Regions from separate parts of the Glutamicibacter sp. NPDC087673 genome, predicted to be linked through region 2. Evidence: riboswitches for the same ligand, from Rfam matches in the RefSeq annotation. Region 2 holds a riboswitch; each other region holds the start of a gene.

Region 1 (7,468 bases), on a different contig from region 2:
GCTGCAGCCAACCGAATAGGCCCGCAGGCAGACGGCGGCCCCCGGCAACTTCATTCGAAGGTGCCGGGGGCCGCTGTCTGCTGCGCTAGCAGGCGATGCGCCTAGACCCTATGAGTAAGAGGTTTTTTCGCCAGGCCTCTTGCGGATCAGGGCCTCACGGTGCAGATTCGTGGATCATCCCCGAGAACGGCTCGGGGATGCCGACATGCAGCGGAGGCCCTGATGTTTACCCAGCGTACTGCGATCGGACTGGATGTGCACGCACGATCCATCCGCGCAACAGCCCTCGACACCCGCACGGGTGAAGTCCTCGAAGCGAAACTCCCCGGCGGGAACGAAGCCATCACGACATGGATCAACGGGATCGCTGCCGACCACGGACCCGTCGCGGTCGCCTACGAAGCCGGTCCTACCGGATTCAGCCTCGCCCGCACCCTCGCGGGCATGAACTACCCGGTGACCGTCGCGGCCCCGTCGAAGCTCCTGCGCCTTTCCGGGGACAAGGTCAAAACCGATGCCCGCGATGCCCTGCTGCTGGCACGACTGATCAAAGTCGATGAACTCGTGGCAGTGCGCGTGCCGACGCTCGTCGAGGAATCCGCCAGAGACCTCGTCCGAGCACGCGAGGACGCCAGGGTTGAGCTGATGATGTGCAGGCATCGGCTCTCGAAGCTCCTGCTGCGCCATAGCTTCATCTATGACGGCAGTACGTGCTGGGGCTCCAGGCATGAGGCATGGCTGCGGCGTATCAGGAAAAACGAGCTCGCAAGCCTTGGCACCGGAACGTTGGCGGCCTTCGACGCTGCCTTCGATGCGGCCACTTTCGGTCTTGCCCGGCGTGACCGGCTCGATGAGCAAATCAACAAGATGGCTGCCGAATCCCAGTTCACTGCCGTGACCAACAGGCTGTGCTGCCTGCGTGGCATCAACACCCTGACCGGGTTCGCTCTCGCAGTCGAGCTCGGTGACTGGGATCGATTCACCGGCCGCACCATTGCGTCCTATCTTGGCCTGGTGCCCAGCGAATATTCCTCGGGGACCAGCAGGTCCTTGGGCGGGATCACGAAGACCGGGAACACCCATGCCCGCCGGCTGCTCGTCGAGGCTGCATGGCATCACAAACCGCGGTACCAGCCGGGGAAAACCATGACCGACCGGTGGGCCAAGGCATCGGCCCAGGCAGCGGCACGGGGCGATGCCGGGAATCGGCGCCTGAACCAGCGGTGGAATACCCTGGCCAGCCACAAGAAGAAGCACACCGTCGCGTGCACCGCGATTGCCCGTGAACTTGCCGGTTGGTGCTGGTCATTGGCCGTGATGGACGAATAATTCTGCAAGACTCGCCTCTCATATCATGCTAAGTGGAGCATGCAGCGTGAAGAGCGCATCAGCGGAAGGCCTATGAGCAGCATCCCAAGAGGTGCCACGCTCGATCCTAGACAAGCTGGTTGCTCTCGCCGAAACAGGGTCATGCGGTAACCAACCCGCGTATGTCAGACTGACCACGCGTCACCAAGACACGCCGCACCACCGGGTCGATCAGGGAGGTGAAAAGCACCCGCTCGGCAATCCAGCCAAGCGGGTGCTAACCCATGCCTACTTGACAATTACGGGCACATATCAGGCCTGCGCGGCCATCCGGTTGGCGATCTTGTACTGGGCTGCGCGGTGGGTGTCCTTCACGCGGTCCCCCTCGCCGAACAGCTTGTGGCGCAGCGAGCCCTCGGCGTATTCGGTCTTGTAGACCCCGCGCGCCTGCAGCTCGGGAACCACGTATTCGACAACGTCCTCGAAGGTGCCTGGAGTGACAGCATAGGCGAGGTTGAAGCCATCAACATCGGTGTAGTCCACCCAGTCGATGAGCTTCTCGGCTACCTCGGCACCCGAACCGACGGAGACCGGGCCGAATCCGCCCACGCCGATCCATTCGGCCAGCTGGCGGATGGTCCATGGCTTTCCGGTATCGCCGCTGGCCTTCTTGAAGGTCTCCACCGAGGACTGGATGGCGTTGGACTTCACGTCGTCGCCGATGACATCGTCTGGTCCGTAGACGGACATGTCGATGCCGGTCCACCCCGAAAGCAGTGCAAGCGACCCCTCGATATCCACGTAGGAGCTGTAATCCTCGAACTTCGCCTGGGCAAGTTCCGAGGTTTCCGCGGTAATGATGGTCTGCATGGCGAAGACCTTGATGTCGTAACGGCCACGCCCAGCGGCCTCGGCAGCGTCGCGGATCTTGCTGACCGCTTCCTTGAGCAGGTCGCGGGTAGGGCAATTCACGAAGATCGCTTCGGCGTTCGACGCGGCGAATTCGGTGCCGCGCTTGGAGGCGCCGGCCTGGTAGATCACCGGGGTGCGCTGGGTGGACGGCTCGGTGATGGCGATGCCCGGGACCTTGAAGTACTTGCCCTCGTGCTCGATCGGGTGCACCTTGGCCGGGTCGGTGTAGACACCGGTTTCCTTGTTGTTCTGCACCGCGTCGTCTTCCCACGAGCCCTCGAGCAGCTTGTAGACCACCTCGAGGTACTCATCGGCGTGGTTGTAGCGCTCGTCGTGCTCCATCTGGTCTTCCTGGCCCATATTGCGGGCGGCCGAGGGAAGGTAGCCGGTGACGACATTCCAACCCACGCGGCCGTTGGTCAGGTGGTCCAGGGTGGCCAAGCGGCGGGCGAAAGCGTACGGGTGCTCATAGGCGGTGCCCGCGGTGACGCCGAAGCCGAGGTTCTCGGTCACGGCGGCCATGGCGGAAACCAGCATCATCGGGTCGTTGACCGGCGCCTGCGCGCCGGAGCCCAGCGGGGTCACGTTGGTGCCCTTGTACACGTCGTAGGTGCCCAGCACGTCGGCAAGGAACAGCCCGTCGAACTTCCCCTTTTCCAGCACCTTGGCCAGGTGGGTCCAGTAGCCCAGGGTGTTGTAGGTCGAGGCCTTGTCCTGCGGATGGCGCCACAGGCCCGGCGACTGGTGCACCACGCAGTTCATGTCGAATGCGTTGAATAGGATCTCGCGCTTGTTCTCGCTCATGGCTTTGCCCCCATAGGTTGGTAATCGTGGAAAGTTGCTGGTGTGCGTCGCAGGCCCTCAGGCCCGCTGGGTCGAATCTTCGCCGGTGACGGACAGCCGCTGCGGCTGGACCCCGTTGATCTCGTAGTCCCCGACGATGCGCGCCTTGTAGATCGCTGGGTTATGGGTGGCGATGGTGCGCGCATTGCGCCAGTGCCGGTCCAGGTTGCAGCCGCTTCTGGTGGAAGAGGCTCCCAGTGCGTCGAAGAGCTTGCTGGTCACGCCGATGGCCAGTGGCTGCACCACGGTTTGCGCGCGGTTGGCGGCCAGCTCGCATACGGCGTAGCGTTCCTCGTCGTTCAGTCCCGGATCGCCCAGGGCGGCTTCAACTTCAAGGACTGCGCCGATCACCACGGAGTCGGCAGCGAAGGACTCCGCGGAAACTTCGCCCACCAGCTGGAGGACCTGGGGTTCCTGGTATACCGGCACCCCGGTTCCAGTGGTGAAGATGCGGGTGCGCGCCTGCACCGCGTGACGCAGGTCGTTCAATGCGGCGCGGGCGATGCCCGCCTGCACGGCCATGAGGACCAGCTGGAAGATCGCCGCTTCGGAGTCATTGGTCTGCTGCGGCATGAAGCAATCCACCGGGACCTGGTGGAATTCGGTGGTGCCGGTTCCGGTGAGGCCCTGGCCGAACCCATCCCAGTCGTCGAGGATCTTGACGCCGCTGCGCTGGGTGGAGACCACGGCGATCTGGCGGCCGGCGAGCTCCGGGTGGGCCACGGCAACGGTGGTCCAGTCGGCAAAAATGGTGCCGGTGCAGTAGTACTTTTCACCGTCGATCACCCAGCGCCCGTCCACGGTGCTGGCCTTGGTGTTCAAGGTGCCCAGGGCGTTGCCACCGCGTTCGGTGTAGGCGTTGCCGATAATCTGCCCGGCAGCGATGCGAGCGACCCACTTCTTGCGCAGCTCTTCGTCCTCCATCGCCAAGACGTTCTCGACGAATGCGATATGCGCACGCCACAGCTGGCCAACGTGGGAGTCCGCCTCGGACAGCTCGATGAGCAGGCGGAAGACATCCACCAGCCGTGCGCCGTAGCCCCCGTCGGCAACGGAAAGGCGCAGCGCACCGAAGCGCTCGCGGTTCAGCAGGCCTACCTGCTCGAAAGGAAGCACGCGGTTCAAGTCGCGGTCCTTGGCGGTTGCGGCGATCTGCGCAAAAACGGGACGGAAGATTTCGGCCAGCCGGTCGTATTGCTCATCCGCACTTGGTCCGGGGGTGATTTTCAGCAATTGCCTAGTCGGCAACTGTTCTTCAAACTTGTCCAGGTCCATTGCGGTGGCCTGCGAAGGGTCACTGAGCTGGTTGAAGTCCAGTCCGAGGGCATTGTGCGATTCACCAATAGGCATCAGGGTTCTCAATTCTTTCCATCGGTCCTGGCGGTAGCACCGTCCCGCTATTGGGGTGGTTGCTGCGGCGTCGTGGAGCCAGATCTCTCAGCCGCTCTGGATGGGTCGTAATTCATTTGTAACGGTAATAAACCGGTGATTCCAACCCGCGAAGTCACATTTCGTCCCAGTGCCGGAAGTGCCCATCTTCAAATTTCACAGCCTAATCCGTGTCCTGCCGAAGATGAGTTGCAAAGTTTTGCTTAATGTCGAGCAAACCGGCCTGCAATAAAATAAATAACGAAATTTCTGGGCAATGTGACGTAGTTGTCGAAGATTTTTTCATATTACGCGAGATTTGCGTTCAAATCGTTCGACTCGTTGTAATGGACACGTAACCATCCCGAGCGGCCGAGAGATCTGGCTCGTTGACGCCGCAGCAACCACCTTTGGAGTTTTGCTCTGCAGGCCGGTGCTACCGCCAGGACCGATGGAGATGAACATGACTCTTTCCTTTGCAGCGCCCGAGGCAGCTCCCGTTGTCTCAGCTTCAAGCGCCCTGGGTGTGCAGTTCAGCAACGTGTCGCGGACCTTCACCACCAAGATGGAAAGCCTCACGGTCCTGGCCGATATCAACCTGCAAATTCCAGCAGGTCAAGTCGTGGCCATTCTTGGAGCCAGCGGTTGCGGAAAATCCACGCTGCTGCGTTCAGTATCGGGCTTGGACCAACCCACCACCGGCACCATCCGCACCGGCACCCGCGAGGTCACCGGCATCAACGAGTTATGCGCCGTTGCCTTCCAGGAGCCCCGGCTGCTGCCATGGCGCTCGGTTCGCCAGAACATTGCACTGGGCCTGGCACCGGAAACCGATAAGCGCGCCGGCAACTCGCTGATCGATGAGTTGATCGAGCTGACCGGTCTGAGCCATGCAGCCAGCTTGCGCCCACGAGAGATCTCCGGAGGCATGGCGCAGCGGGTTTCGCTGGCTCGCGCGCTGGCTCGGCGCCCGGGTGTATTGCTTCTTGATGAACCCTTCGGCGCCCTCGATGCGCTGACACGCTTGAAGATGCAGGATCTGCTGCTCTCGATTCACGCATCGTTCCCCACCACCGTTCTCATGGTGACCCATGATGTGGACGAGGCGTTGACTTTGGCTGACCGCGTGATTGTTCTGGGGCGAGGCGCTGAGCATAGTGCAGCGGGCGTCATCGAAGATCTGTCCATCTCAGCTGGGCATCCACGCCGGCATACCGATGAAAAGTTCGTTGCAGATCGTCTGCACCTATTGCGCCTGCTCGGCGTCGACCCAACCAACCATTAGTCCCGGGCACGCCGTGGGGTCCGAACCATTCGGCGGCCTCTTTGCCTTTCACCTACACCGCTTGCACGCACAATTCTAGGATTCTCCATGCTTTTGAACCGTCTCACCCGCCGCACTGCATTGTCCGCCGCCGCCTTGCTCGTTGGCGCAATTGCCCTGACCGGCTGTGCTGGCGAAAACGCTACAGCCTCCTCGGATGGCCAGACCCTGTCCATCGACTTTGCCACATACAACCCGCTGAGCCTGGTGCTCAAGGAAAAGGGATGGTTGGAAGCAGCCGCCAAGGAGCAGGGCGTAAATGTCGAATGGATCCAGTCCGCTGGTTCCAACAAGGCCAATGAAGCTCTTCGCGCCGACGCAATCGATGTTGGTTCCACAGCCGGTTCCGCTGCGCTCCTGAACCGTTCGAACGGTGCACCCATCAAGACCATCGCACTGTATTCGCAGCCGGAATGGGCGGCCCTGGTAGTGGATAAGGACTCGAAAATCGAGTCCGTTGAAGATCTCGCTGGCAAGACCGTGGCCGCTACAAAGGGCACCGACCCATACTTCTTCCTGCTGCAGGCGCTGGAATCCGCGGGCTTGAGTGAAGCTGACATCAAGCTGCAGAACCTCCAGCATGCCGATGGACGTACCGCCCTGGCCAACGGCTCGGTTGATGCCTGGAGCGGTTTGGATCCGATCATGGCCGCTGCCGAAAAAGACGGCGCGCAACTGGTTTACCGGAACTTGGATTTCAACACCTACGGTGCGCTGAACGCTCGCGAAGACTTCATTGAGCAGAGCCCCGAACTCGCCCAGCTCGTTGTCGATGCCTACGAAAAGGCTCGTGGCTGGGCAGCTGACCATCCCGAGGAAACCGCAGAAATCCTGGCCGACGTAGCAGGGCTCGAACCAGGAGTTGCTGCCACCGTCATTGAGGAACGCTCCAATCTGGACGTTCCGGCAGTTCCCGACGCCAAATTCACTGGAGTCCTGAGCAAGATTGCTCCCACGCTGGTCGCTAGCGGCGATGTCTCGGAGCAGGAATCCGTTGATGAAGCTCTGGAAACCCTCATCGATGACCAGTTTGCCGTCAAGGCAGACGCAACAAAGATCTCCGGAGAGTAACCAGCCATGAGTCCCACTAACGTGGCTGGAACCCGCGGAAGCCAAACACCTGCCAAGCAGAAGGCCAGCATGGCCGCAACGATCCTGCGTGCCCCGAAATGGCTGCTTGCGCTGGTCTTGCCGCTGACCACCCTGGCTGTGTGGCAATTTGTCACCGTTACCGGAATCGTTGCTCCGTGGACACTGCCAACTCCGGGTTCAGTGGTTTCTGCTGCCATTGAGCTCTTCCAGGATGGCGAACTCGGAAAGCACATCGGCATCTCCACTCAGCGTGTTCTTCTCGGTTTCGCCTTCGGATCATTGCTGGGCTTGGCGCTGGGTGCGCTTGTCGGGCTGTCCAAATTGGCAGATGCATTTCTGGGACTGAGCATCAGCGCCCTGCGTGCAGTCCCTTCCTTGGCTTGGGTTCCGCTGCTGGTGCTCTGGATGAAAATGGGTGAAGATTCCAAGGTCACACTCGTGATCATTGGTGCCTTCTTCCCGGTCTTTACCACCGTCGCCTTGGCGTTGCGCCATGTCGATGCCCACCTGGTCGAAGCAGCCCGCGCCTTCGGGTTGAAGGGACTGAAGCTGCTGCGCACCGTCCAGCTGCCCGCAGTGGTCCCTTCGATCTTCTCCGGACTGCGTTTGGCACTAGCCCAA
Region 2 (7,468 bases):
GAGGAACAAGCCAGAACCCTGCTGGTCGTTGCGACAGCTGCTTCGATGAGCCAAGCGGCCACGGATCTGCATATTCACCGCAATACCTTGGTGCAAAGACTTGAGCGGATAAGCCAGGTCAGCGGCGTCGATATTCGGCGGTCCAGCGAATCCCTGAAACTCCAGCATGCCATCTACGCGAGAGTGGCCTTGGGCCAGCTGCATGTTTTCTAGGCCCTGGAAACGAGGGGAGCTGGCGCCGGGGCTGGGAAGGGTGGGGTGTTTGCACACATAGGCTCTTTCGAACCCAGGCAAATGTGGTCGTGTGCCCATAGGTATTCGGGGTCACTTTTCCTAGTATTGGCAGGATGATCGATCTTTGCGCCCGAAACCGGGGTGGCACGGTGGCATCTAGCCCAACGGGCAAAGCCTTGAGCAGCTTCGCCGATAGGGCTGGTCCACCCGTTGAGCCACTGCGGGCTGGACGCAGAGAACTACCGATATTGGCAAAGGAGCCAACCCGCCGTGTACGAACTGCTAGTTCTGCTGATCCTTGTTGTGGCCATCGTGATGGTCACAGCACGCCTGAAGATCAGCCCATTTCTCGCCCTCGTTGGCGCCGCTATCCTGGCGGCCTTCGCCTACCGGATTCCGCTGGCCGACGTGGCTTCGACGGTCACCACGGCTTTCGGCAGCACCATGGGAAATATCGGACTGGTGATCCTGTTCGGAACAATGATCGGTGTCATCCTGGAGAAATCCGGCGCCGCGATCTCCATGGCAGATGCGCTGATCAAGGTCCTCGGTACCCGGTTCCCCAACCTGACGCTATCGATTATCGGCTACATCGTTTCCATTCCGGTCTTCTGCGACTCGGGATACGTGGTGCTCAACTCGCTGCGCAAAGCCATCACCCTGCGTACCGGGGTCTCTGGGCTGGCAACTTCCATCGCCCTGATGACCGGCCTGTACGCGACCCACACCATGGTGCCTCCAACTCCGGGCCCGCTGGCCGCAGCCGAAAGCATCGGCATTGCCGATAACCTGGGCTTGATCATCGCTGTCGGATTGCCCGTTGCGGCCATCTCGGCACTTGCCGGCTTGGCCTACGCCAGCCGCTTCAACAAGTCCCAATGGACCCCGTTGCCAAGCGACGACCACAATGACATCTCCGAACTCGACTATGAGCAGCTGCGTGCAAGCTTCGGAAAATTGCCCAGCCCGGCGCTGGCCTTCATGCCGATCCTGGTTCCGCTGGTGCTGATCTGTGCCGCATCCATTGCGAAGCTGCCCTCGCACCCGATTGGCGAAGGCGCTGCCCTGGAAATCCTTTCCTTCCTGGGGACGCCGGTTATTGCGCTGATCTTCGGCTTGATCTCATCGACTTTTCTTTTGAGCGGTGGCAGCAAGCTGGCGGTCTTCAATGAGCAGATGAACGAAGCTGTACGCACCGCTGCTCCGATCTTGCTGATCACCGGTGCCGGCGCCGGCTTCGGCGCGGTCCTGGCCGCGTCGGATCTGACCACGATTCTTTCGGATTCACTCAGCGGACTGGGCTTGGGCCTGGCTGTGCCATTCCTGATCGCCGCTGCACTGAAGTCCGCCCAGGGCTCGTCCACCGTCTCAATGGTGACCACTTCCGCGCTGGTCGCTCCGATGCTCGGCTCCCTGGGCTTGGGTTCGGAGCTGGGCATGGTGCTATCCGTATTGGCAGTAGGCGCCGGTGCGATGGTTGTCTCGCACGCCAACGACTCCTACTTCTGGGTCGTCTCGCAGCTCAGCCGCATTCCGGTGATCACCGCCTACAAGACCCTGAGCGTGGCTACCGCCATCCAGGGCACCGCGGGGTTCCTGACTGTACTGGTCCTGGGAGCCGTACTGCTTTAGCAGCACGCCTTCCAAGAAAGCAACGGATCGCGCCATCGGCAGATGGCGCGATCCGTTGCTTTAAGCAGTGCTGGATTAGCCCAGGCCTGCCGCCGGGAAGCTCCGCGCGGCCTTATTCGCTGTGGCAGTCGAGATCACCAGCAACGCGATGGCGGCCAGGTAGCCGGTTCCGGTCGCGGCGAAGGCGAAACCGAATTGGCCCAGCAGGCAGAGAACTGCTGCGCTGGCCAATGCCGCCCAACCGGCCCAGGAAGCCGCGGCAAGCAGGGGCGCAGCCTGCTGATGCCCGGCGAGCCAGGCCCCATCGCTGGCCAAGGTGTGGCGCGTCTTGATGCCGATCGCCGCATTGCGAGCGAGCTTCCGGTCCCGTGCCATCGGGGCGAGGAACGCTGCGACCAGCGTTATGCTCAGCAACCCGAACATGAAGGCAATCACGCCTGCTGGATCCACTTGCCGCCTCTTCTGCCGATTGATCTTGAATGGCCATTCTATGCGGTCGCATGGAAGTGCCCTGATCCACGCTGTGTTCCCAATCGATGCCTAGGGGAACGCCTTTGAAATCCAGTTCCAGCATGCCAATTGCGTCATGCGAAGGTCATATGACGTCTTATCCGCCCGTTTTCCGGCAGGGCGAAGGCGCGAAGATGACCTATTTTGTCCTGCTGTTCCTCCGCATGACAGCGCCCTTCCCGAGGACCTGCCAGCAATGCTTGACTCGGAGCACAACCCATCCAGAGCGGCTGAGAGACCTGGCTCCGAGACGCCGCAGCAAGCCTGCACTCCGCAGGTAGTGCTAACGCCAGGTTCGATGGATCCGCAGATTTTCTGCATCCTTCGGAATCCATAGCCCAAGAGGAGAACGAAGATGACTGTACTGGATACCCAATTGCCGCGCGTGCCCTACACCGGCACTGCTGATGAAGCTGAACTGGCTCATTGGCGCGACGTCGCCCAGCAAGTAGCTGACAAGCTGGCGGCTGACGCGCTCGAACGCGACCGAAAGAACGCCCAGCCTTTCGCCGAAGTGCAGCTGCTGCGCGAAGCCGGGTTGCTCAATCTCTTGGTGCCTGCAGAATTCGGCGGAGCCGGAGCCCATTGGGAAGCGGCTTTCGAAGCGGTCCGCATACTGGCCGCAGCCGATGGCTCCATCTCGCAGTTGCTGGCTTACCACTACATCAACCAGTCCGGCATTGCGTTCTACGCCCCAGCAGAAGCGCAAGGGGCATGGTGGCAGCGCACCGTGGAAGGTGGCTGGCTCTGGGGCGATTCGGTGAATCCAGTTGATCCGGATTTGACGCTGAGCGCCGAAGGGGACGGCTACCGACTGAATGGAGCCAAGCGATTCTCCACGGGTTCCGGTGTTGGCGAGGTCATCGTCATCAACGCGCTGGTCCAGGGCGGAGAATACGACGGGCAGATTCTCGCGTTGGTTCTGCCACGCGATATCGATGGCTTGGAAATCGTTGACGACTGGGACTACCTGGGACAGCGGCTGAGCGCGTCGAATTCCTTGAAGTTCCACAACGTGCGGCTCGAAGCAGGGGACTTGCTGGGATTCGTCACCGATGAACCGGTCTCCACCCTGCTTACCCCCGGTATCCAGTTGGCCTTCGCCAACTTCTACCTGGGCATCGCCCAGGGAGCACTGGAGCGCGGCAAGCAGATCTTGCTGGGCCGCAAGAACGCCTGGCTGTTCTCGCAGGCAGAGACCTACTCGCAGGACCCGATCTTCCAGCGCACCGTCGGAGAGCTCAAAGCCCGCACTGCAGCAGTGGCGGCGCTGACCGAGAAGTTGGGCCGGAAATTCGATGCCCTGCTCTCGAAGGCCGGGGAAGTCACCCAGCCCGAACGAGCGGCGTTGGCCGTGGAAATTGCTGAAGCCAAGGTGGTCTCCACTGAGGTGGGAGTGGATGTGGCGAACCGGATCTTCGAGGTGACCGGTTCATCTTCGACTGCGAACTCGGTGGGTCTGGACCTGTACTGGCGCAATGTGCGCACCCATTCGCTGCACGACCCAGTGGACTACAAGAAGATCGAGGTCGGCGCCTACTTCCTGCGCGGAGAGTCCCAGCCGCTCTCGCTGTACACCTAAGAAAACTTCTCCCGGATTGGACTGAACGATGACTGTACTTGCAACTGGCAATCGACTCGCAGGCCTCAAAAACCGCTTCGCACCGCTCTTCGCGCGCATTGCGCAGGGTGCAGCTGAACGCGACCGCACCGGCGAATTGCCCTACCAGCAGGTCGCGGACCTGGCCGCTGCCGGCTTTGGCGCGGTTCGGGTCCCGGAATCGCACGGGGGTGCCGGTGCTACGCTGCCCGAACTCTTCGAGCTCTTCGTGGATCTCGCGGCGGCGGATTCCAATATTGCCCAAGCACTGCGCGCGCACTTCGCCTTCGTCGAGGACCGTCTGGTTGCGGCCCCCGGCCCGGGGCGCGACAAGTGGCTGGCCCGCTTCGTGGCGGGAGAACTGGTGGGCAACTCCTGGACCGAGGTCGGCACCGTCAAGGTCGGGGACGTGATCACCAAGGTCACCCCGGACGGCGAGGGAAGATTCAAGCTCAACGGCACCAAGTACTACTCCACCGGCTCGATCTTCGCCGACTGGCTCGATACCTACGCAGAGCGCACCGACACCGGAAAGCGCGTGATCGCCGCAGTCAACCGCCACCAGCCCGGCGTCGAGCTGGCCGATGACTGGGATGGCTTCGGCCAGCGCACCACGGGTACCGGCACCTCCACCTTCACCGATGCGATTGTCGCCGAAGAAGACCTCATCGACTTCGATACGCGTTTCAAGTACCAGACAGCTTTCTACCAGCAGGTGCTGCTCGCTGTTCTGGCCGGCTCCGCCAAAGCAGCCGAGCGCGACTTCGCCGCCGAGCTGAAGGCGCGCAAGCGGACCTTCAGCCATGCCGCGGCCAATCTGGCGGCCGAAGACCCGCAGCTGCTGCAGGTGATCGGCGAGGTCTCCGCGGCGGCCTTCGCTGCCGCGGCAACGGTGGAACGAGTGTCGACGGCATTGCAGGGAGCCTATGAAACTGCGCAGGCGCTGCACACCGGCGAGGTGACCGGGGAAGAGGACGAAGCAGCCAACGATGCGGCAGAGCTGGCCAGCGCCCAGGCGCAGGTGGTGCTCACGCCATTGGTCCTCAACGCGATCACCCACGCTTTTGATGCGCTGGCCGCCAGCGCCACGAGCGTTACCAAGAACCTGGACCGGCACTGGCGCAATGCCCGTACCGCCGGCAACCACAACCCCTGGGTGTTCAAGGCGCGGTTGATTGGCGACCTGGCGGTCAATGGCACCGAGCTTCCGCGCGTGTGGGCGATTGGTGCATCAAAGTAGATTCCATGGTCTTGCGAGCCCAGCATCCTTTGCCGGTGCTGGGCTCGTGGTCGTCGGCCCGGGGCAATTGATCGACCATCGTTCCAGTCGCCTGACGGATAGCTGCCGGCCTTGGCCCTAGCGCACCTGGGTAACCGTGCCACTTGCGATATGGAAGATATCCAAGTCGCGGGGCACGAAGAGGCCGCCAGAGAACTGTTTCGAGGCCCGCTGCCAAACTTCCATTCCAGATCCAGCGGGAACCAAATGATGCAGCGCCAAGTTCCGTGCTCCAGCCCGCTGGGCGATTCGACCTGCGTCTTCTGCGGTGGTGTGCGCGCGCCGATGATGTCCCATGCTCGCTTCCAGTTCGGAGGATGAAGCATGCGGGTAGCTACGAGCGATGGCCTCCAGATCAATAGCTTCATGGAACAGCAAGTCGCAGCCTTGGGACAGGCGCGCAAGATTTGCGCTTGGCGCTGTATCGCCGGAAACCACGACCGATCCATATCTCGAATCAAAGCGGAATGCGAATGCCGGAGCGATAGGTTGGTGCTGGACCAGGATAGCGCTAATTTTTACATGCCGATCAGCGTATATTTCAAAAGGCTCCATGTCCGGATGGTTGTTGTGGTTGGGGTGGAAGCCTGTGCCGGCGGGAATCTCGATATCTGCGCCATGGAAAATATCCGAAATATCAGGTGCCGCCGAATCCCGTCGGCGATCGTTGAGATCTGTCGCATGGGCGCGCAGCAGCAAGTTGACCATGGCGTTGGTCCCGGGTGTGGGCGACTGCGGAAATATGGCTTCCGGCTCTTCGGCCGCTGTCTGCATCGAGGGCAGCACTCCTCGATCACCCGGTCCGAAAACAGGAACCTGCCGACCCTCGGTGCCGCGGAACCCAAGGCCGCCCAGGACCATGACAGAATTCAGGTCAATGACGTGGTCTGAATGCTGATGGGTAATGAAAATTCCGCGCAGGGCAGTGGGGTGAATCCCGATCTCAGCCAGGCCCAAACCGACGCCATGGCCGCAATCCACCAAGTAAGCGTGGCCGTCCACAACGATCGCGGTAGAAATTCCGCGACGGTGACCGGTTCCTGGATCCGGCCTCAATAGCGGGCCGCCAGCAGTTCCAAGCGCCACTGCATGCATTCCGGTCTTCATCACTGGCTTCATCTGTCTCCTGTAGACGGGTTATTTCATCGGCAAGCTGATGCCATCATCCGCGGAGGCAATGAAGTAGTCAAGGAATAATAGATTATTCGTCTCATAACATTTTCTAGTTGGCAGCGGTCCGCTGCCCGCTGGCTAGACTGGGCGGGTGATCAACTACACCCTGCGCCAGCTGCAGTACTTCGTCGCCGTCGCTGAACTCGGCTCCATCTCCGCCGCGGCGAAGCAGTGCCATATTTCCCAGGCCGCAATGTCGCAGTCCATGGACGAGCTGGAACGCGCCGTCGGCTCGCAGCTGCTGGTGCGCCGCCGCGCCCGAGGCGTGGTGCTCACCGCGGTCGGCACCGACTTCCTGCTCGATTCCCGAGCCCTGGTGCGCCATGCCGAAGAAGTGCAGGACCAGATTGTCGAACGCCAGACCAAGCTCTCCGGCCCTTTGGTGATCGGCTGCTATTCCTCGCTGGCCGCATTCTGGATCCCGGTGATCTGCGAACGCTTCACCAATGTGCACCCGGATTTGCAGGTCACTCTCGTGGAGGGGGACGGAGCCGACCTGCAGGAGCGCATGCTCAAGGGCCACCTGGATGCGGTGCTCACCCATACCCGCCACCTGCTGCCGCAGGTCTCTTCGCGTACGGTGATGTCGGGCCGGCCCTATGTGCTGGTGGGAGGCAATCACCGGCTGGCCGATCGCACCTCCGTCGCCTTGAGCGAACTGGCCGACGACGACTTCGTCTCCCTGGACATCCCCACGGTGCGCGATAACCAGCTGGTGAATCTTCGCATGTCGGGCTTGGACCCCAAGGTGCGGTGGAGTTCGCAGAGCTTCGAGGCGGTGCGCGGGATGGTGGCTCGGGGTTTGGGCTATACCGTTCTGGTGCAGCGCCCGCCGGTCAACCTGAGCTACGACGGCTTGCCGCTGTCGGTATTGGAGATCGAGGGCGAGGTTGGCGTGAGCGATATCTGCGTGGCCTACACCGCTTCGGACCGCCCTAGCTTGCGGCTGCGCGCGTTCTTGGATTTCTGCGAGGAAGCCGGAGCCGAGAAAGAGCGCAAGGCCGGTTAGAACCCGTAGGTTCCAACCGGCCTGCGCTTTC
Region 3 (7,468 bases), on a different contig from region 2:
CCCGCAAGGATGGGGCGAACTTGTTGATTTCCATTTCCCAGTTGGAAACCACCGAGCTCGGGGCGACGACCAAGAACGGCAGACGGGTGCGCTGGGTTGCGGGCAGCTGAGCACATGCCTGCGGATCGGCCCAGAGCTTGTGGGCATGGAGAATCAGGGCAATCGTTTGCAAGGTCTTGCCCAAGCCCATGTCATCGGCGAGGATTCCGCCGAATCCGCCTTCGTACAGGCGAGAGAGCCAGTGGAACCCTTCAACCTGGTAAGGGCGCAATTGGGCGTTCAGCGTGTTCGGCACCTGCGCGTGGTGGGCTTCAGCGACCTTGAGCAGTGAACGCATGCGTGCGATAAACAAGTCCGCGCCGTCAATGCCTTCAGCCATCTCATCAAGTTCTTCGAACAATGAGATTTGGAAGACCGTAAGCTTCAGGTCTCCCTCCTTCGGCTTGTCATTCATTGCCTGCGCCTCGTCAACGAGCGCCTTGAGCTTGGCGAACATGGGGTGGTTCAACGAGAACCAAGTGTTATCCGGCAGGCGCAGCTTCATCTGGCCATTGCTCATGGCCTCGACGATCTGCGAGAAAGGAACCTCGTGGTTGCCCACGGTGATCAGCAAGCCAAGGTCCAGCCAGTCGGTCCGTTCATGATTCACGGCATTGATCTTCAGCTGAGGAAGTTCACGCAGCTGACGGAATTTCGGCCGGGTACCCTTCTCAACCAGCTTGACTTCAGGAATGCGTTCCAGCGCGGGGAGGATCTCGGTGACGAAATCGATGGTGTCATCGCGGGCGTAGAACTTCGGCGACAAGTTGGGATTGCCGCTTTCTTCATGGACCAGGAAAACTTCATGCACTGCGGCCTGAAGCAGTTCCTCGGCCTCAAGGTCATACACTTCCTGGTCGCCAGGGATCCCCGGGTAGAGGATCTGGAAGTCCAGCGCGGCGGTGTCGTTCGGTTCGTTATTCTCGTTGAATTCGCGCTTGTAGACCACGGTCGCCTGCACATAGGGCGGTTTCAAAGCAGGCAATTCCAGCTCGTCGCTAACGCTACGCAGCTCGAAACGGCGGGCCAAACGCGGGTAGGAGGATTCAAAGAAATCGTTGATCTCCGGCCTAGGCACGGTGACCGGACGGCGGTCAACATACCAGCGGCGGTGCGCGTCAGGAATCGGCTCAACACTTGGCGCGAGCCAAATCTCATCAGGCTGAGCCAACTGGGCATAGAAACCATGCTCGGCGATGACACCGCTTGGTGCCTCCGGATCGAGAATGAGATCCTGGTTTGCAATGTGCAGGACACCGTCCAATTGCAGCCGTTGCTCATCCAGGGAGGCCTGCATGCTGAAGCTGGCTGGAGCAACGATGCGCACGCGCTGCTCGGATCGGGTCGTGATCAGCGGAATTCCCAGCTCATCAGCTTGGTCAAGCAGTGGCCAGAGCAGCTCGGAAGCGTACTCGTCCAGGAACAGCCAGTCTTCATCCACCTTGAACTGCAGCTGGCTGTCGCTGCGCGCCATGGAGGCAAAGCGGGTAAACCAGTGGTGCTGCGCCCGCAGCAGGTTCCAGCCGTAGGTCTTGAAGCCCAGGGTGGTCCAGCGAAGCTGGCCACGAACCCAACGGCCTTCGGTGTTGCGAACCATAGGGCGCACTCCCAAGCGGAAGCGCTTATTACGGGTCGGGTGCGGGATGGTTCCGGTCGGCATCCATTGTTGCTGCTGGGTGGCGTCCTTCGAATCGAAGAGCAGGAACTGAAGCGCCATCGGCACTACCGGATCGTGCTGCGAACCAAGCAGGCCATCGGCCGGGCCCGGCTCGGACTCTTCAAACCATGAATCGATTTGCTGCGACCAAACTGTGTTCGGCTTCTCTTCCCGGGCAGGCACGGGGCGTGGCTGGGAAGCGATCTTGTTGGAGACAATAGCCAGTGCCGCGATGTGCGAGCAGATGCCCGGTGCGTCGCAGGTGCACTCGCACGATTCGATCTTCCACTCTCCACCGTCCATGAGGACCTGGATCATCGGAGAATATTCTTCGCCAGAATCGGTGACGGTGCCTTCGATCTGGTGGGTGCTTTCGTCGAATTCCACGTCAACCACGGAATTTGCTTCTGCAGCCAGGTTCTTTCCATAGAAGAAAGGAACGTTGCCCAGAAAAGCCAATAAGTGGCGGGCATCAATGGTTGGTGGAACAGATTCAATCATCCTCTCATCGTTTCACGTTCCGGGCCTTCGCGAAAGTTGAAGGGCCTTTCTGTGAATAATCACTATCTATGACGTAGCGTTGACGCATGTCCCAAGTGTGGCCCTACCTTCCAGCACGCGCAGTGAACATAACGACGCTCGTTGAATTCGACCGTCTCGCAGCCGAAGCGCTGGCTTCCCACCGCGCACGCGGAAAAGGCTGGCGAGTGCACCGTGTTGATCTGCGCGAACGGGATACCGTGCTGGAATCCTTGGATCTTTCCGAAGCGCTATTCATCGATTGCCAGTATTCCGCGCAAGGAGCGCAGATCGTGCAAGCCACTGGCGGGCTGTGCATGAGCTCGGGGGAGGAGCTTCCCTTCGAGACGGTGGCTCGCGGCTTGTATTCGCCGCATGAGTTGTACTCGGGGATCCGGACGCAGACCTACGAGCATGTGCCTGATGCCAAGATCTACGCGTACTCCCAGCAGCATGCAGCGGTGAATTCCGATAGCGATAGCAATGCGCTGGCAAGAACCCTGCATGATCACCACATTGGCCAGGCGCTGGTCTCGGCGGTGTACGAGGGCACGTTCAAGGAAACCCCGATTATCGGGGTGATGGGCGGGCATGCGATGAGCCGGGGCACTGCGCAGTATGCGCAAGCTTTGGAGCTTGGGCGCATGATTACCCGGGCCGGCTACGCGGTCGCCACCGGTGGAGGCCCCGGCGCAATGGAAGCCGCCAATGCCGGTGCGTGGCTGGCCGATTACGGACCAGAAGATGTCGCTACGGCATTGCAGATGCTGGCCGAAGCGCCAGATGCGATCCATCAGCGCACCGGCTGGGCGAGAACTGCGCTGATGGTCAAGGAGCGTTTCCCGAGCCAGCGGCAGTCCCTGGGCGTGCCAACCTGGTTCTACGGCCATGAGCCGCCGAATCTGTTTGCCACCCAGATTGCCAAGTTCTTCACCAATTCCATTCGTGAAGCGATTCTGCTGGAGCAGTCCAACGGCGGGCTGATAGTTCTGCCCGGGGCCGCCGGCACGGTGCAGGAAATCTTCCAGGATGCCTGCGAAAATTACTACGCTACCGGTGCTCGCGTGGTGCCGATGGTGCTGATCGGCAAGGACTATTGGACTAGGGATCTGCCTGCTTGGCCGCTGCTTCAGGCCCTGGCCAAGGACCGTGTCATGGAACAGAAGATTGCTCTGGTGGAAACCGCCGAAGAAGCGATGGAGTTCATCCAGAGCATGCAAACCCTGCGCCGGCGTACCCGGCGGCCGGAGAACAGCTAGAGCACGGCATGGAAAATGCCGGTACAGCCAAAGCTGTACCGGCATTCGATTCGCAGCAGGCTGCTATCCGATGCTGACGTCGAAGATCAGGCCCAAGCAGTAGGTTATGGCCGCTGCGCCCCAGCCGATGGCTAGCTGGCGCAGGCCGCGCTTGAGCGGGGAGGCCCCGGAAAGCAGTCCCACGATCCCTCCGGTGATCATCAGGGCCACGCCCACCAGGACTACCGAGACGATGATCGCGGTCATGCCGGACAGGCCAAGGATATACGGCAGGATCGGCACCACAGCACCGGAAGCAAAGAGGAAGAACGAGGTGGCCGCCGCACCGGTGGCCGAACCCAGCTCCTGGTGCTCCTTCTCAAGTTCTTCGCCGCGACCCTCTGGGTTCAGCGAGAAGTCGGGGTTGCAATCGCAGGTGAACAGGCCCATGCGTTCGGCGGCCCGGTGCTCGGCATCTTCATCGCTCATGCCGCGGGCCTTATAGATTAGCAGCAGCTCGTTGGCGTCCAGATCAAGGTTCGGGGCCGCTGTCAGCGTGACCTGGGTTGGGCGTGAAGCTGTCAGCAGCTCGCGCTGGGAACGCACCGAAACGTATTCGCCAGCTGCCATGGACAGTGCACCGGCCAGCAAGCCGGCAATGCCGGAGAACAGCACGAAGGTCGCTGAAACACCGGTCGCACCGATGCCCATGATCAAAGCGAGATTGGAAACCAGCCCGTCGTTGGCGCCGAAGACCGCAGCACGGAAGTTGCCCGAAAGGCGCGCACGGCCTGCTGTAGCAAGCGCGCGAACGACTTCTTCGTGGACCTGTTCGTCGGCCGCCATCTGCGCGGTGGCGTCCTTGTCATCGCGGTAGGGCGAACTGCTCTCGGAGCGCTGGGCCATGGCCAGGACGAAGACCGAACCGAAATGCAATGCCAGGAAACGCAGCATGGTGCGGCGCAGCGACGGGCGGACTTCCTTGACATGTTCGCCGAGCAGGACGCGCCAGTGGGATTCGTGGCGTGCTTCCGCCTCTGCCAGGCCCAGCAGGATTTGCCGTTCCTGCCCGGTTTTCTTTTCCGCGAGGGCCCGGTAGATGGAGCCTTCTGCGACTTCATCAGCGAGATACTTGCGCCATCGCTGGATCTGCGCTTTGGTAGGTTCGGTTGCTGAGTGCTGTGGCATCGCGAAGATGACTCTCCTGGAACATGGAGTTTCCCAATGAAACCCGTGGATCGGATCAACTACCCAGTTTAGTCAGGGCTCCTGCACTTGGGAATTTGGCAAGACTAAAAGCAAATCGCTTGCCCGCAGGATCTCCGGCGACTGGCACCACCAGCAGCAATTCAGATGTGGCCGGATCGAAGGTCGGCCGGCGGGCACAACGAGCAATGAGCTGTTCGAGCCTGAGCGGATCTGCAACGTAGCGGGTGCGCCAGCGGCCTTCGGCCTTGAACTGCACTTGGCCGGTCTGGCGGTCGATGACGGGCAGAATCGGATATGCCATGGGACGTCAACTCTCTTGCGAGCTCTTGCCCGTGCACCTGTTGATGCGCGGACCGCTTCCTCATCCGAACCACCCATGAACTTGGGGTTGGTGCGCGGCCAGTCGGAGCTTGGCGCCGCGTCTCGTGAAGCAACATTTCCGATGGTACCGCCGGCGGCAGGGCCCGGTGAAGTCAGAATGCGTAATATGACTGCGGGTCAGCTGCCCGGGGCAAAGGCATCGGCCAGTTGCTGCAGCTTCTCGCGTTGTTCCGCCCATTGCCCAGCGGTGTAATCGGGCAGCAAATCCAGTTGCGCGGTCCAGCCAGCACGGCCATCGAGCTGCTCGCGAATAATGTCCAAATGCCCTGCATGGCGGGAGGTCTCGGCGAGCGCATGGATGAGCAGGTGATCCAATGTGGTATTCCCGGCTGGCCCCCACCACGGTACCTCTACGGGGCTGTCCAGGGGCAGGGTGCTGATGGCCTCATCGGCGAAGGCGATGGCTTTCCGATAGAGGCCGATCAGCTGTTGCGCGCGCATGTCTGCTGGCGGAAGGAAATCCGCGTCGGGATCATGCGGAGCTATGAACTCGCGAACGTAGCGGTCATTGGCCTTGCGCTTGAGGCAGGTGCCGAAATATTCGTATTCATTGATCGCCAAATGGTGCAGTACACCCAGAATATGGGTGCCCGTAGGGGTGAGCGGGGTGCGGGCCAGGTGCTCGGCGAGGCCTTCTGCCTTGAAGATCGCATTCTCGCGTGCGTCGTTCAGGTACCCGCAGAGCTTGTCCTTGGTGCTGTCCATGGACAGAGTCTAGTGACCGTGGTGGGTCCGCGGTAGGGGCGCCGTGTGTTTACCATTGGTAAACTTGCCCCGCAGGCCTTGAAGCCAAAGTGGTTGCGGTTGTAGTTGCTGCAAAAAACGTCGATGGAGCCAAACGATGAAAACCTTGCCAGTTGAACCAACCGGTGCTGCGATCAACATCGGTGCGAGGCTGCGCGGGGTGCGCCAGACCCAGCGCATGACCATTGACCAGGTCGCCGAGCTATCCGGACTGACCAAAGGTTTCCTCTCACGTGTCGAGCGCGACCTGACCAGCCCTTCGGTTTCGACCCTTTTGCGGTTGTGCGAAGTGCTGGGCATGGAAGTAGGTACCCTCTTCGAGGTTCCAGAAACGAAACTGGTCCGCCTGGAGCAGGCTCCCCGTGTTTCCCTGGGCGGCGACGGCATCACGGAGCAGCTGGTTACGCCACGCAGCGAGAAGCGGGTGCAGATGATTCGCGCTGAGATTGCGCCCAAGGGCACCGGTGAAGCAGAACTGTATTCGGTGGATTGCGAGCTGGAAGTGCTGCACGTGATCGCGGGAAAATTCATCCTGGTATTGCCAGATCAGCGCGTAGACCTCGAAGCAGGCGATACGATAACCTTCCCCGGGCGTGAACCGCATAGCTGGGAAAACGATTCTGATGAGGTAGCTGTGGTTACCTGGACGCTGATCCTCTCATGACGCCAAGCCCATGCGCCTGCTGCCAGGGCACGGCATGAGCGGTGCGGCTGCGCGTTCGTCTGCGGGGAGATGAACCGCGTATTCTAGGAACGATGCGTTGTTTCGGGGCGCTCGGAACGATGAGTGATGGGAGAGGCGTGAGGACAGGCGAACCAACCGCTGCGCAAGATCAACTGCGCAGTATCAGCTGGTGGGCTTCGATACTTTTCGGCGTTCTTATTGGCACCACCTTGACCTGGATCCGCACCCAACGCAATTTCTTCTTCATTGGCGCAGCGATTCTGGCCGTCGTCATTGTCACCATTGGCGTGCGAACGATTCGCCGACGTGCACGCTTCCCGCTGATGGCGCAGGCGCGCACCTCGTGGGTGTATGTGCTGTGGACCGGTGTCCTGCTCATCCTGGCCGGACCGATCCAGCTGGTGTACGTAGCCGATGACCTTTCTGAACTGACGATCAAATCGCTGGTAATGTCCGCAGGCTTCTGCCTGGGCATTCATGAGGTCGATCGCGCGCTGGTGAAAGCCAGCAAGAAGCGCTCCGGTGAGGCCTAGCCTTCCGATTTGGGCGGAATAGCCTGAAATGTAGTCAAAACATCCAATACCCTTTGGCGCGATTTTGCATAGTGTGATCCTGATCAACTTTCCAGAAGGGGTTGCCATGTCAGGAAAAACCGCGAAGAACCACACCGCAGAACCAGGCCTCAAGAAGGTCCTCGGCCGCTGGGATGCCTTGGCCATAGGCGTTGGCGCGATGATCGGCTTTGGCTGGGTCGTGCTCACCGGCGACTGGATTACCACCGCCGGTCCGCTGGGAGCCACGCTGGCTATGCTGGTTGGCGGTGGCATCATGGCGGTAGTTGGCCTGACCTATGCCGAACTCGTTGCGGCCATGCCGAAAGCAGGCGGTGAGCACAACTACTTGCTGCGCGCCATGGGCGCCCGCTGGTCTTTTGCCGGTTCGTGGGCCATCGTCGGCGGCTACATTGCGATCGTGGCCTTTGAAGCAGTGGCACTG
Region 4 (7,468 bases), on a different contig from region 2:
ATGCCAACACCGAATGGTGGCCGAATAAGCTGAATCTGAGGATTCTGGCCAAGAACCAGCAGGTTTCCAACCCGCTGGACGAGAACTTCGACTACATTGAAGCCTTCAATGCCCTCGACTTGTCGGCAGTAAAAGCCGACCTGACCGAAATCATGACCCAGTCGCACGACTGGTGGCCAGCAGACTTCGGCCACTACGGCCCGTTCTTCATCCGCATGGCTTGGCACTCCGCAGGCACCTACCGCTCGCACGACGGCCGCGGCGGCGGCGGCGCAGGCCAGCAGCGCTTCGCTCCGCTGAACTCGTGGCCTGACAACGTTTCGCTGGACAAGGCTCGCCGCCTGCTGTGGCCAGTGAAGAAGAAGTACGGCCAGTCGATTTCCTGGGCCGACCTTATCCTGCTGGCTGGAAACGTGGCTCTGGAAGACATGGGCTTCGAGACCTTCGGTTTCGCCGGCGGCCGCAAGGACGTTTGGGAAGCAGATGACGATGTCTACTGGGGCCCGGAAAAGGTCTGGCTGGACAGCGAACGCTACACCGGCAAGCGAGACCTGGATGCTCCTCTGGCAGCAGTGCAGATGGGCCTGATCTACGTGAATCCTGAGGGTCCTGACGGAAATCCGGATCCGCTGGCCTCGGCCGTAGACATCCGCGAAACCTTCCGCCGCATGGGCATGAACGACGAGGAGACCGTCGCGCTGATCGCCGGTGGCCACACCTTCGGCAAGACCCACGGCGCGCATGCCGATGACAAGATCGGCCCGGATCCAGAAGCAGCTCCGCTTGAAATGCAGGGACTGGGCTGGAAGAACGGCCACGGCACCGGCAAGGGCGCGGACACCGTGTCCTCGGGTCTTGAAGTCACCTGGACCTACCACCCAACCCGCTGGGACAACGAGTTCTTCCACATCCTCTTCGCCTACGAATGGGAACTGTTCGAATCCCCAGCAGGCGCCAAGCAGTGGCGCCCGGTCAACAATGGCGGAGCCGGCTTGGTCCAGCCTGCATTCGAGACCTTGGAACACCGCGAGCCACGCATGCTTACCAGCGACCTGGCCCTGCGCTTCGACCCGGTCTACGGCCCGATCTCCAAGAACTTCAAGGAGAACCCAGACCAGTTCGCAGACGCCTTCGCCCGCGCATGGTTCAAGCTGACCCACCGCGACATGGGCCCGAAGTCCCGCTACTTCGGCCCAGAGGTTCCTGCTGAGGACCTGCTCTGGCAGGATCCACTGCCAGCAGCTCCGCAGACCACCTTGGGTGCAACTGAAGTTGCCGCACTTAAAGCCCTGATCAACGATTCGGGACTGACCGTCCAGCAGCTGGTATCCACGGCTTGGAAGGCCGCTTCGACCTTCCGCACCTCGGATAAGCGCGGCGGCGTTAACGGCGGCCGCATCCGCCTGGAACCACAGGTCTCCTGGAGCGTGAACCAGCCTGAGCAGCTCAAGCCGGTAATTGCCAAGCTGGAAGAGATTGTTGACAACTTCAACGCCACTTCCGGGATCAAGGCTTCCTTCGCGGACGTCGTTGTCCTAGCCGGCAACGTCGGAGTCGAGCAGGCAGCCCTGGCAGCTGGCCAGCAGGTCGAGGTTCCATTCACCCCGGGCCGCGTAGACGCAACCCAGGAGCAAACCGACGTTGACCAGTTCGCATGGCTGGAACCAGTTTCCGACGGATTCCGCAACTACGACTCGGGCTTCGTCAAGCTGCCTAGCGAGTACTTGCTGATCGACCGCGCGAATCTGCTGGGCCTCTCGGCACCGGAAGCGACCGTACTGCTCGGTGGACTGCGCGTCATCGGCAATAACTGGGACGGTTCCAACTTGGGCGTCTTCACCGACACCCCAGGCGCGTTGACCAACGACTTCTTCGCGAACCTGCTGGAGCTGGGGTTGGAATGGACCCCATCCGCTGACGAGCAGACCTACACCACCACCGATGGCCGCTGGACCGGCAGCCGCGTGGATCTGGTGTTCGGTGCCAACTCCGAGCTGCGTGCACTGGCCGAGGTTTACGCTTCGGATGATGCCAAGGAGAAGTTCGTCAATGACTTCGCCTCCGCTTGGGCCAAGCTCATGGACGCAGATCGCTTCGAACTGCGCAGCAAGTAGCAGCTGCTGGGCCGCGAGCCCGTAGCAATTAGTGCTGGGCTGCTGCTTCCCGCAAGGGAGGCAGCAGCCCAGCACTTGTTTCATGCGGGAACTGCCCGTCAGAACAGCGTCGCGGCGCCGCTGGCGAAGTCCGGGTTCTCCAGCTTCAGCAGCTCGGACTTGGCTTCCAAGCCTCCCAGGTAGCCGCCCAATGAACCATCGGTGCGCAGCACCCGATGGCAGGGCAGCACGATGGGAATCGGGTTGGTGGCGCAGGCTGAACCGACGGCCCGCACCGCCTTCGGCTTGCCGATCTGCTGCGCCAGCTGGGCGTAGCTCAGGGTACGCCCGTAATCGATATGACCCAGTTCCAGCTGCACCTGGCGGCGGAACTCGGTGGAGAGCTGCAAGTCCACCGGAAGATCGAAGCCATGCCGCTGGCCCGCGAAATACTCATCCAGCTGCCGGACGGCACCATCCAAGCTCGACTTGTCGCGCAGGATCCGCGGGCTGAGCCTTTCCGAGAGCACCTCCAGAATCCGGTCATGGCCTTCGGATTCAAAAGCGACCCGGACCAGCCCGGCATCGGTACTGGCCAGCAGCAAGGCCCCCACGGGGCTATCGACCACGCGATAGGCAACATCAACAAGTTCCCGTGCACGGGCCCGTTCAACGAGCCGGTCCTGCAGCGAGTCGAGGACTTGCGCTTCAGCGGCCGTAGCCTGCTGCCGATAATTTTTTCCGTTCATGGCTGCTCCCGCCATAGTTCTTGGTCATCCATCCGGGCCCGCAGATTCTTGATCCCATCGGCGCCCGAACGCCGGGCGGCAGCTTCGGTGCCGGAAAGGATTCCGGCAATTTGCGCGTAGCTCATTCCGCCCAGGTAGCGGTAGGCCACCACCTGCCGCTGCTTGCCAGGAAGCTGGTTCACCTCATGCCACAGCTGCAGGTTTTCCAACTGCAGATCCGGCCGTTGGGCCGATGGGGCCAGGCTGTCCACGTCTTGGCCGATGAGGATTTCCGGCTTGTTCCTGCGCAACTCGTCAATGGCTTTGTTCCGGGCAATACGCACTAGCCATGCCAGGACATTGGCGTCCTCCGGCAGTTGCGGGTACGCCTTGAGCGCGGCAAGGAACGTTTCGGACCAGGCGTCTTGCGCGCGATGCTCATCAAGCAGGGCACGGCAAACGCGCAGGATGTTGAGTCCATAGTCCTGGACTATCCGCTCGAACGGTGCTTGCATGGCTCTCCTGGAATTTTGCGCCTTCATGGCTTCTCACCATGTAAACGTACGAGGAGACCATTTTGTGAGGCGTGAACGAAAAAAATTCCTTCACGCAGATACCCATGGATTCCTAGAATGCCACCAGATCCAATTCGCTGGCGATCTGCTCAAGGCGGATCAAGTCCAGGTGGAGCATTTCGCCATTTTCCACGCCTTGGGGATCCGTGGTTCCGGCCAATGCGTCGCGGATGGTGCGCATGGTGGCCCCATGGCTGACAATCATGACCTTGCGCCCGGCATGCCTGCTGGCCAAGTCCAGCAGCGCTGGCACCGCACGGCTCAAGATCTGGGCACGCGGCTCACGCAGGTCCTTGGCAGCAGCCGATTCCGCTCCGCTGACCTCGGCCATGATCCGGCCTTCCAGCGGGCCGAAGCCGCGTTCAATGAGTTCCGGAACGGCGTTCCCCGTCTCGGCCCCGATCTGCTGGGCAATCAGCGCGGCAGTTTCCCGGGCACGTTCCAAGGGCGAAGCAAGTACCAGCGACCAGTTCTGGCCGATCAGCTGGCGCCCGACCTCGCGAGCTTGCTCGCGCCCGGTGTCGTTCAACGGGATATCGGTACGCCCCTGCAGGCGCCCTGCAAGGTTCCAATCGGTCTGCCCGTGTCGCACCAGTGCCAGCGAAGTATCCATGGCTCCAGCCTAACCGGGGTAACAGGTATCGAAGAATCTCCGGCATTACGTCCAATACGCAACGTTACGACTCATAGTTGGGTCAAGAACGGTCATGTTGCGAAGATTATTACACCATCCCGAGCGGTTGAGAGATCTGGTTCGATGACGCCGCAGCAACCTGCCACATCCGGTGGTTACGGTGCTACCGCCAGAAACGATGCAGCCGCCTACCCGTTGGACCACAGCAGGAAGCGACATTGATTCCGGGATTCCTGCCTCGATCGCGGCCCGCCCTACGGTGCCCGCGAAACCCCAATCGACAAGGAGTCGTAAGCCACCATGGCAGATCACAAGTTTGGATTCCGCACCCGCGCATTGCATGCCGGAGGCACCCCCGATGCCGAGCATGGCTCACGCGCAGTGCCGATCTACCAGACCACTTCGTTCGTCTTCAAGGACGCCGACGATGCGGCCAACCTCTTTGCCCTGCAGAAGTACGGCAACATCTACTCGCGTATCGGCAACCCGACCGTAGCGGCTTTCGAAGAGCGCATGGCTTCGCTGGAAGGCGGCATCGGAGCGGTAGCCACCGGCTCGGGCATGGCCGCGGAATTCGTCACCTTCGCGGCCTTGGCCCAGTCAGGCGACCACATTGTGGCTTCTTCGAAGCTCTATGGCGGCACCATCACCCAGCTCGATGTCTCGCTGCGCCGCTTCGGCATCAACACCACTTTCATCGACTCCAATGATCCCGCCGACTTCGAAGCGGCGATCCAGGAAAACACCAAGGCCGTCTACACCGAGGTGGTGGCCAACCCGTCCGGCGACATCGCTGACCTGAAGGGCCTGGCCGAGGTGGCGCACCGCCACAATCTCCCGCTGGTAGTCGATTCGACGCTCACTCCCCCGTACATCCTGCGCCCTATCGAGCACGGCGCGGACATCGTGATCCACTCGGCCACCAAGTTCATCGGCGGGCACGGCACCACCCTGGGCGGCGTGGTCATCGAGTCGGGCAAGTTCAACTGGGGCAATGGCAAGTTCCCCACCATGACCGAACCGGTTGCCAGCTACGGCAACGTCTCCTGGTGGGACAACTTCGGCGAGTACGGCTTCCTGACCAAGCTGCGCAGCGAACAGCTGCGCGACTTCGGACCGGCTCTGCCGGCCCAGTCCGCATTCCAATTGCTGCAGGGCCTGGAGACCTTGCCGCAGCGCATGGACAACCACCTGTCCAACGCGAAGCAGGTCGCTGCCTGGTTGCAGGCCGATGAGCGTGTGACCTACGTGAACTATGCCGGCCTGGAATCCCACCCGCAGCACGCGCAGGCCAAGGAGCTGCTGCCCATGGGCGTCGGCTCGGTCTTCAGCTTCGGAGTGAAGGGCGGGCGCGAAGCCGGCTCGAAGTTCATCGAAGCCCTGCAGCTGGCCAGCCACCTGGCCAACATCGGCGATGCCCGCACCCTGGTGCTGCACCCGGCCTCCACCACCCACCAGCAGCTGAGCGCCGAGCAGCTGGTCTCCGCTGGCGTGCCAGAAGATCTGATCCGGCTGTCGGTAGGACTGGAAGATGTCGAGGACATCCTCTGGGATCTGGACCAGGCGCTGGCCGCTTCGCAGGAAGCGATTGCCGCTTCCGCCGCAGGGTTCGAGGCTCCGGCCTATGATGGTTCCGCCTGCGCATTGCCAACCGCTTCGAAGGGAGCAATCTAATGACTGCCGTTGATACCGCTTGGGAAGGCCCTGGAGCCGCACAGCGCCTGGAGATCCTGCGCGACACCAAGTCCATCGCCATTGTCGGTGCCTCGAACAAGCCATCGCGCGCCAGCTATTTCGTGGCTACCTACCTGCTCTCCTCCTCCAAGTACAAGGTGTATTTCATCAACCCGGTACTCGATGAGATCCTGGGCCAGCCGGTGTACAAGTCGCTGGCCGATCTGCCGGAGACCCCGGACCTGGTCGAGGTTTTCCGCAAGCACGATGACCTGCCTACCGTGCTGGACGAGGCCCTGGCCGTAGGCGCGAAGACCCTGTGGCTGCAGCTGGGATCCTGGCATGAGGAAGTGGCCCGGCGCGCCGAGGCCGCGGGCATGAATGTGGTCATGGACCGCTGCGTGAAGATCGAGCACGCCCGCTTCCACGGCGGCCTGCGCCTGGCTGGATTCAATACCGGCGTCATTTCCTCCAAGCGCCAGGTACTTGCCTAGGGAGTCCAAGATTCCAGGAAATGGGTGCATGCAACGTTGCGTTGCATGCACCCATTTTTCTGCGGCAATTCCCCGGAATCGGCCGGTTTGGTCAACGACGCTGAACTTTTGCACGGAGCATTCCGAAGGAAGAACAAGACCTCTGACGAACCATGGTCGACGCAATTGGCCCACGGCATGCCGTGGGTGTGGCCCCGAAGTGCTCGACGCGTTCAATCACAGATCGAAAAATCTGCAAACCACAGCACTGCAACGCAAGGCCAAACGACCCAACCCTAAAACAGGCAGAGAGAATCGATTTCGATTCGCTACGAGCGCGAACGAAAGAAGAAAAATCCCGCCCGCACTGCTATATGAAAACTCAATTCCCCTGGCCCGAGAACATTCCAGCATCTCGCAATAGCATTGCGCCGCACCCTCAATGCTGCACGGAGTTGAAATTTCTCTGGGCGAGGATTCCCTCTGCGGCACCCAGCTAAGAGGCATCGGAGACAGTACTCTGGGTTGACGCACTATTCAGAATTCTCCGGAAGCAGAAGCTTCCTTGGAAGTGCGCCAGTTGACTGGAGATACGAAGGAGCAGACAGTGGATGCAAATCGAAGAACCCTATGGTCCGTGGCCCTCGGGATGAGCTTGACTGCCTTGGTATGCAGCGGGATTGCCCTGTATTCTACGGGGGTCATCATGGATGAGAACAACCTGGACTCATGGCCTGCCCCGGCTCTTTGGGTGGTGGCGATTGTTGGTGTCGTGGGGCTGCTGATTAGCTTGCCCGGCTGGTTTGCTACCAAGGAAACCAAAAAGGCTTCCTAGCTGTTGCTCCCCTTGTCCATAATCGGAGCGTTCTGCCGGACGGCCTAGTTCTTTTGACCAGTTACGTCGCCTTCCACGTAGGTGGTGTATCCGCACAACTTCCCGGTTTCATCGGTCGTCTTCGTCGCGGCGAAGATGATGTAAGGCCAGGATCCCAGGTCCCATCCGTCGCGTCCCCACCCTGGAACTTCGTACCACCCGGTACCGGCCAGCGATTCCATCCAGTCATACATTTCGCCGTACATGTCGCGCTCGACAGTTGCCGGGACGGTAACGGTTTCGCGGCTGTCTTTGGTCGTGGTCTGCATAGGTTTTTGCATCCTTTCGCTTCACGGAAAGTGGGGCAGATTGCCAGCCTCCCGTCGAAGCCCTCCCCCGGTTGTTTTTCTGCCTGCTGGCGAAAAGAAATGAAGCGGGGCCAGCCGGAAACCCATCAACCCGTCAGGGGTGCGCAAT

Evidence for each region. A riboswitch is a leader RNA that binds a small molecule or an ion and turns the genes downstream of it on or off. The one in region 2 is predicted to bind S-adenosylmethionine.
Region 1: linked by a shared signal. The riboswitch ahead of ACIOTL_RS13760 (ABC transporter ATP-binding protein) and the one ahead of ACIOTL_RS02900 (acyl-CoA dehydrogenase family protein) in region 2 are both predicted to bind S-adenosylmethionine.
Region 3: linked by a shared signal. The riboswitch ahead of ACIOTL_RS16165 (hypothetical protein) and the one ahead of ACIOTL_RS02900 (acyl-CoA dehydrogenase family protein) in region 2 are both predicted to bind S-adenosylmethionine.
Region 4: linked by a shared signal. The riboswitch ahead of ACIOTL_RS13810 (O-acetylhomoserine aminocarboxypropyltransferase/cysteine synthase family protein) and the one ahead of ACIOTL_RS02900 (acyl-CoA dehydrogenase family protein) in region 2 are both predicted to bind S-adenosylmethionine.

Annotation. Positions count from the first base shown of each region.
Region 1 covers NZ_JBIUWB010000005.1:279,976-287,443, forward strand. Annotated here, with positions in the region: gene ggt (gamma-glutamyltransferase) at 1-19, shown strand, start outside; gene ACIOTL_RS13745 (IS110 family transposase) at 223-1,329, shown strand; gene ACIOTL_RS13750 (LLM class flavin-dependent oxidoreductase) at 1,621-3,024, opposite strand; gene ACIOTL_RS13755 (acyl-CoA dehydrogenase) at 3,082-4,413, opposite strand; SAM riboswitch class I at 4,429-4,520, opposite strand; SAM riboswitch class I at 4,788-4,889, shown strand; gene ACIOTL_RS13760 (ABC transporter ATP-binding protein) at 4,895-5,716, shown strand; gene ACIOTL_RS13765 (aliphatic sulfonate ABC transporter substrate-binding protein) at 5,804-6,826, shown strand; gene ACIOTL_RS13770 (ABC transporter permease) at 6,896-7,468, shown strand, end outside.
Region 2 covers NZ_JBIUWB010000001.1:609,362-616,829, reverse strand. Annotated here, with positions in the region: gene ACIOTL_RS02915 (CdaR family transcriptional regulator) at 1-213, shown strand, start outside; gene ACIOTL_RS02910 (GntP family permease) at 505-1,866, shown strand; gene ACIOTL_RS02905 (SdpI family protein) at 1,942-2,316, opposite strand; SAM riboswitch class I at 2,591-2,681, shown strand; gene ACIOTL_RS02900 (acyl-CoA dehydrogenase family protein) at 2,732-3,958, shown strand; gene ACIOTL_RS02895 (acyl-CoA dehydrogenase family protein) at 3,987-5,216, shown strand; gene ACIOTL_RS02890 (MBL fold metallo-hydrolase) at 5,334-6,374, opposite strand; gene ACIOTL_RS02885 (LysR substrate-binding domain-containing protein) at 6,520-7,437, shown strand.
Region 3 covers NZ_JBIUWB010000007.1:95,820-103,287, reverse strand. Annotated here, with positions in the region: gene ACIOTL_RS16180 (DEAD/DEAH box helicase) at 1-2,197, opposite strand, end outside; gene ACIOTL_RS16175 (LOG family protein) at 2,284-3,474, shown strand; gene ACIOTL_RS16170 (VIT1/CCC1 transporter family protein) at 3,538-4,641, opposite strand; gene ACIOTL_RS16165 (hypothetical protein) at 4,697-4,963, opposite strand; SAM riboswitch class IV at 4,980-5,093, opposite strand; gene ACIOTL_RS16160 (DinB family protein) at 5,161-5,748, opposite strand; gene ACIOTL_RS16155 (helix-turn-helix domain-containing protein) at 5,885-6,451, shown strand; gene ACIOTL_RS16150 (hypothetical protein) at 6,589-7,005, shown strand; gene ACIOTL_RS16145 (APC family permease) at 7,112-7,468, shown strand, end outside.
Region 4 covers NZ_JBIUWB010000005.1:292,873-300,340, forward strand. Annotated here, with positions in the region: gene katG (catalase/peroxidase HPI) at 1-2,114, shown strand, start outside; gene ACIOTL_RS13795 (methylated-DNA--[protein]-cysteine S-methyltransferase) at 2,213-2,842, opposite strand; gene ACIOTL_RS13800 (RNA polymerase sigma factor) at 2,839-3,336, opposite strand; gene ACIOTL_RS13805 (histidine phosphatase family protein) at 3,449-4,009, opposite strand; SAM riboswitch class I at 4,121-4,215, shown strand; gene ACIOTL_RS13810 (O-acetylhomoserine aminocarboxypropyltransferase/cysteine synthase family protein) at 4,331-5,704, shown strand; gene ACIOTL_RS13815 (CoA-binding protein) at 5,704-6,198, shown strand; gene ACIOTL_RS13820 (hypothetical protein) at 6,785-7,012, shown strand; gene ACIOTL_RS13825 (hypothetical protein) at 7,057-7,320, opposite strand.